DNA from 2 places in the Clostridioides sp. ZZV15-6598 genome. Region 2 is predicted to be linked to the other one. Evidence: riboswitches for the same ligand, from Rfam matches in the RefSeq annotation. Region 2 holds a riboswitch; the other holds the start of a gene.
What was found. A riboswitch is a leader RNA that binds a small molecule or an ion and turns the genes downstream of it on or off. The one in region 2 is predicted to bind thiamine pyrophosphate.
Positions count from the first base shown of each region.

Region 1 (3,430 bases), on a different contig from region 2:
CAAAGTAATATTTTAGACAAGAACGCACTTTTTTATTAGTTACTTACCATTTTGAAAGAGAGGATTAATATGAATATCAATAACAATATTGAAGAATTTCCAGACATTATAAATAGGCAGAAGGATTTTAACTGTTCAATAGGTTTTACTATGACTGTAATAGGAAGTAAATGGAGAGCAATTATTTTATGGCATGTTATAAAGCAGGAACCAATACGTTATGGCCAGTTAAAACAAGAAATTACTCATATAAGCCATAAAATATTATCGCAGGAATTGAAACATCTTGAAAGAGATGGATTGATTAAGAGAATTTCTTATCCAACTATTCCACCTAAAGTTGAATATTCTGCTACTAAGCGTGGAAAGTCATTAGAGCTTATATTATTAGAGTTATGTAATTGGGGTAAACAGTATATAAAATAAACTTAGTTGTATGTTTAATTAAAAATAAAAAAAGAAATATACTTTAATCAATTTTATATCGATGATACATTTAAAATGTAGATAAAACTAAAAAGGGTTTTCTAGAAAATAAAATCCATTTAATTATACTTACTTACCAATACCATCACTTGATGTAAACAAGATTCCACAACATTTTCACCATACTCTAGTATAAAATCGTTTAACTGCGTATCTATAAAATTACAGTAATCGTATGAACTGCATATATAGGCAGTTAGTATATGCGTACATCTATCCATTTTATTTATAAACATATATTATTTATCCCCCTAAAAAACTTTCATAAAAAACAAAAAGAAAATATCTTTTTGGCAACTGGCTGACATAACTTATTTTATAAGTGTTAGTCCCTATAGCTTTGCGTCACTAAATTTCTCTAGTTTTGCCTGTTTAGTTTTATTCTACGATTATAATATTACAGGAAAACGTTTTATTTTTCAATATATAAACTAAAAAAATTAAATATAAAAGTTATTTTGCCCTTTAAAAATAAAACATACAAGTAAATTATGCAATAAAGCTTGTTGTCTAAAAGGAACTGTAGATTTATATTATTAATTTATTTGAATTATATTGATGAAGTAGCACAAAATTAATCAATAAGAAGTGGTCAATATATTAAAAAGAGTATATATAATCAATATATGTGTATAAAAATATATTATATTAAAAATAATAATATCAAGAGAATAAAGTTATAGTAAATAAAAGGGGGTTATTAAAATTTTAAAAAAAATTAGTGGGGATAAAGACAATAAATCATAAAATATTATATAGTTTTGTAAATTTTAATACAGATAAAATATATAATATAAATAAAAAATTTGTTAAAATATGATAAGTGTAGTATAATCAAGTAGAAAAGATATAATATATTTCGGGGAGCTAATATGCTGAGAGGAGATTTTATCTCGACCCTTTGAACCTGTTTGGATAATGCCAGTGTAGGGAGACCAGTAAAGATAAAAATAAGTCTTATCCTATTTTGGATAAGGCTTTTATTTTATTTAAATATACTATGTTTTTATCTATAAAATATTTTAACAAAAAACAAAATATACCTAGTAGGTATTAATTATTTTAAAAGGAGTGATTTAAATGGTAATTGCAGACATAGCAGTAATGCCACTAAGACCTTATAAAGGTGAAGAAGAAATGTATAAAGTAGTAGATGCTTGTATAGCAGAAATTGAAAATAGTGGTCTTAAATGTGAAATAGGAGCAATGAGTACTACTGTTGAAGGTGATTTTGATGAAGTTTTTGAACTACTAAAAAAAGTACATAAAATCCCTTTTAATCTTGGATGTGAAAGAGTTATAACAGTAGCTAGAGTAGATGAAAAAGCTGGGGGTTTAACTATAGATGAGAAACTTAGAAATCATAGATAAAGTCAAAAATAGTATATACCCAATAGCAACATTTTTGTTTATACTTATTTTTTGGCAATCTGTGGTAGAAGTTTTAAAGGTTCCTCAATATATACTACCTACACCAATAGATATAATTAATGTATTTTTTAAAGATTATCAAAATTTATCTATGCATGCCATGGTTACTATAGGGGAAGCAATATTTGGATTTATAGTTGCAATAATAATATCTTTAATAATTGGAATATTAATGGATTTTGTATTGATAATAAAAAAATGTCTTTATCCTATTATGTTAGTGACTCAAATGATACCTACAATAATAATAGCTCCACTTTTTATGATTTGGTTTGGATTTGGAACAATGCCAAAAATATTGATGGTAATGCTTACTTGTTTTTTTCCTATATTAATAAGTTTTGTAGATGGTATTGAGAATATTGATAAAGATTATTTAAATTTGTTTAAGACTATGAATTCAAATAAGATTAATACTTTTATTCATCTTAAATTTCCTATGTCAATGGATAAATTTTTTTCTGGACTTAAAATATCTGCTACTTATGCTGTAATGGCAGCAACTGTTGCAGAGTGGTTAGGTGGAACAAAAGGTCTTGGTGTTTATATGCTAAGGTCAAAAAGTGCATATGCACTTGATAAAGTATTTGCATCTACTATATTAGTAGTTATATTTAGTTTAATATTTGTAGGAATTGTACAAGCTATAAAAAAAGTTGTTATAAAACATAGATTAGAAGATTAAATGCATTTGAGGGAGGATATTATGAATTTCAAAAAATTAGGAATATTAGGTTTGGTAAGTGCTCTTACATTAGCAACAATAACTGGATGTTCTTCTGGAAATAATAGTGATAAAGATAAAAAAAATAGTAAAGATACTTCTTCTAAAAAAGTGACTGTTGTACTTGATTGGACACCAAATACGAATCATACTGGATTATTTGTGGCACTTGATAAAGGTTACTATAAAGAAGAAGGTTTGGATGTTGAAATAGTACAACCACCTGAAAGTGGAGCTGAAACTTTAGTTGCAACAGGAAAAGCTGACTTTGGTATAAGCTATCAAGAGCAAGTTACTTATGCAAAAACTAGTGAAGACCCACTTCCAATAAAAGCTGTAGCTACTGTTATACAACATAATACTTCTGGATTTGCATCTCCAAAAGAAAAAAATATAACTACAGCAAAAGATTTTGAAGGAAAAACTTATGGAGGTTGGGGTTCTCCATCAGAAGAAGCTGTTTTTAAAGCAGTTATGAAGAAAAATGGAGCTGACTTTAATAAATTAAAAATAGTTAATACTGGTCAAGATGATTTCTTTGCAGCTATGAAAACTGTAGATTTCGCATGGATATTTGAAGGTTGGGATGTAGTTAAAGCTAGTTTAATTGATTATGATTTAAACTTTATACCAGTAAAAGACTTAGATGAAAGATTGGACTATTATACACCACTTATAATTTCTAATGAAACTGTACTTAAGGACAACCCAGAACTTGCTAAAAAATTCTTAAAAGCTACAACAAAAGGTTATGAGTATGCAATAAAAAATCCTGAAGATGCTGCAAAA
Region 1 covers NZ_JAGWCS010000039.1:3,879-7,308, forward strand. Annotated here, with positions in the region: gene KGF50_RS09690 (winged helix-turn-helix transcriptional regulator) at 70-426, shown strand; gene KGF50_RS09695 (hypothetical protein) at 546-707, opposite strand; cyclic di-GMP riboswitch class I at 776-865, opposite strand; TPP riboswitch at 1,337-1,436, shown strand; gene KGF50_RS09700 (MTH1187 family thiamine-binding protein) at 1,567-1,857, shown strand; gene KGF50_RS09705 (ABC transporter permease) at 1,832-2,602, shown strand; gene KGF50_RS09710 (ABC transporter substrate-binding protein) at 2,624-3,430, shown strand, end outside.
Region 1: linked by a shared signal. The riboswitch ahead of KGF50_RS09700 (MTH1187 family thiamine-binding protein) and the one ahead of thiC (phosphomethylpyrimidine synthase ThiC) in region 2 are both predicted to bind thiamine pyrophosphate.

Region 2 (3,430 bases):
TTTTCTTCAACATCTGTTAATATTTCATTTACAAATATTTTTATTTTAACCACCTCCAATAAAGCTAATAAGTTCTACAACATCTTCATCTTTTAATATATATGTATTGTAATTGGATTCTTCAATTATTTCTAGATTTATCTCAACTACAACTCTATCGCTCTTCAAATTATATTTATTCAACAAATCTATAACAGTTAAGTTTTCTTCGAATTCAATATTCTTTCCATTAACCTTCACTAAATCACCTCCTCCTTTTGATTTTATTCAACTAATGTTCTGTACAAATTATATTAAATTAAGTTCTTCATTGTTTAATATTTTCTTAACTGTTCTCATTGAACACATTTTTCCACACATAGTACAACTATCTTCATGAGTAGGAGTTGATTCATCTCTATATCTTTTAGCCTTTTCAGGGTCTATCGCAAGTCTAAACATTTCACACCAATCTAAATCTGCTCTAGCTTTACTCATTTTGTTATCCCACTCACGAGCTCCTTTAACATTCTTAGCTATATCTCCTGCATGAGCGGCTATTTTAGCAGCTATTATCCCTTCTTTCATATCATCTAAATTAGGCAATCTTAAATGTTCTGCTGGAGTTACATAACATAAAAAGTCTACTCCTTTAGCACATGCTAATGCTCCCCCTATTGCACTAGTTATATGGTCATAACCTGGTGCTATATCTGTAACCAATGGACCAAGAACATAAAAAGGTGCTCCATGACATAGTCTTTTTTCTAACACTACATTTGCTTCTATTTCATCAATAGCCATATGTCCAGGTCCTTCTATCATGACTTGTACATTTCTTTCCCATGCTCTTTTAGTAAGCTCTCCTAATACTACAAGTTCTTGAATCTGAACACCATCTGTAGAATCTTTTATACAGCCAGGTCTACAAGCATCTCCTAAACTTAATGTAACATCATATTCTTCACATATATCTAAAATCTTATCAAAATTAGTATAAATAGGATTTTCTTTATTATTTAACTCCATCCAAGCAAATAATAATGAACCTCCACGAGATACTATATGAGTTAATCTTTCATGATTTTTTATCTTTTGGCAAACACTTCTAGTAAGACCAGCATGTATAGTAATAAAATCAACTCCATCAACAGCATGTTGTCTTATTACATTTAAAAATTCTTCTTCTGTTATATCTTTTAGTTCTTTTTCTAAATACCCTACTGCATCATACATAGGAACCGAACCTATCATTGCAGGTGACATTTCAACAACTTTTTCTCTAAATTCTCTAGTTTTTCCATAGTTACTTAAATCCATTATTGCTTCAGCTTTCATGTCTATTGCCACTTTAACTTTTTCAAGTTCATTTTCTATATTCTTACAATCTCTTGAAATTCCTAGGTTTACATTTATCTTTGTTCTTAAATTTTTACCTACACCTTCTGCACTTAAGGATTTATGATTTTTGTTAGCAGGTATAACAACTTGTCCTTTTGCTATTAATTCTCTTAATTCATTTACATCTACTTGTTCCTTTTGAGAAACGGTTTCCATTTCTTTAGTTATTATGCCTTTTCTAGCAGCATCCATTTGCGTTGTATAATTCATATTACATTCCTCCAAGATTAAAGTTATAGTTTTTAACAATAAAAAAAGTGCTTTTCCTTGTTTTGGAAAGCACTCTTATAATCATATATACACTTAGACAAATTTCTCACTATACAGAATAATTTATCTATTTATATAACAAAATTATATTACAAAGCTTCCCTTCGCAAGCATTATCTTGATCAGGTTATTAGGGTTTGTAAGTTACGGCTTTATCTCTCAGCTAGCCAATTCTAGCGCCCCTAGCTCTAAATTTTTATCATTTTTACAAATTCAGTATAACACAGCAAAAATATTAGTTCAACATAATAATACAAATTTTATATTTTAATTCACTTAACTTTACTCTAATAATACACCTTTTTTCGAATTTTCAAGATAAGATTTAAGTATCACAGCCCTTATATTTTCATACTTTATTGAATCTGGAAGTTTTCTTTTTATGTTATTTAAATTTTCATAACCTACTTCTTCACATACTTCTAAAATCATCTTCTTTTCATCTTCACTATAAAAACTTTCTAAATCTAATGTAAATGATATACTTTGCCCATCTTTTACATAATCATATACATATCCAATAACTGTAGATAAAGATACTTCTATTTCTTGACTTACACTTTGTATATCCTTACCTTGATTTAACAAATCTAATGCTATTTCATTGTTTTTTCTGCTTTCTCCATCTAGTATCAATTTTCTTTTTTTCTTTTTCTCCCAATTAACATCAATATTATTTTCTTTTACATACTGTTTAACTTCATCTAAAATACTAGCCCCATACTTTTCAATTTTTACTTCACCTATACCTGAAATATCCTTTAATTGTTCTTTATCAAGTGGGTATCTTCCACTTATTTCTTTCAAAGCCTTATTAGCTAAAATCATATATGGAAGTAATTTTTCTTTCTTGGCATATTCTTCTCGAATATTTACTAGCTTTTCATATAAAGCTTTATCTGTATTAATTTCAAGAAATTCACTATTAACATTTATTAAATCGACATTTTTTTCTTTATCCTTTTTATCAATATTATTTTTTTCGACATATTCTTTTATTAGTGTTTCAAAATCTTCACCATATTTTTGATATTTAATTTCTCCTACTCCAGATATATTTAGCATTTCTTCTTTATTGACTGGATAACTACTAGACATAGCTCTAAGTGTTCCATCTCCAAAAACCATATATGGAGCTATTTTTTCTTCACTTGCAATTAAGTGTCTTAATTCTCTTAAAGCACTATATAATTCATCTTCTACTTCTAGGGATTTTGTCATTACAATTTCCTTAAATTCTACCTTTGCCTCACCCTTCAAAACTTTCATAGACATATCATTTAATCTTATAGTTGGATAACTTCCTCTGTTTCCGCTACCTAAAGTTTCGACTAAATCTAAAAAACCATGAGAAACTAATGTGTTTATAAAATTCTTCAAGTCTTCACTTGAGTAATCTCTCATAATATTATATGTAGACAAAGTATCTAAACCAAGTTGTAAAATTTTTTTGTTTTTGGAACCTCTAAGTACATCTACAATAGTAGTAACACCATAGCTTCTTTTCATTCTAGCTACACATGAAATAACTTTTTGAGCATCTATAGTTTTATCTACTATTTCACCTTCAACTAAACAATTACTACAGTTATTACAGTTTTCTACATAATGTTCCCCAAAGTAACTTAATATTGTCTTCCTATAGCATGAATTACTATAAACTAAATCAATCATATGCTGAAGTTTTTTATGTTGAAATAATTTTCTTTCAGGATTTTCAACACCAATATCTATTAAATATTTTTGTATATGTACATCTCCTAGAGAAAATAAAAGTATA
Region 2 covers NZ_JAGWCS010000125.1:5,276-8,705, reverse strand. Annotated here, with positions in the region: gene thiF (sulfur carrier protein ThiS adenylyltransferase ThiF) at 1-53, opposite strand, end outside; gene thiS (sulfur carrier protein ThiS) at 46-240, opposite strand; gene thiC (phosphomethylpyrimidine synthase ThiC) at 289-1,590, opposite strand; TPP riboswitch at 1,733-1,844, opposite strand; gene recQ (DNA helicase RecQ) at 1,933-3,430, opposite strand, start outside.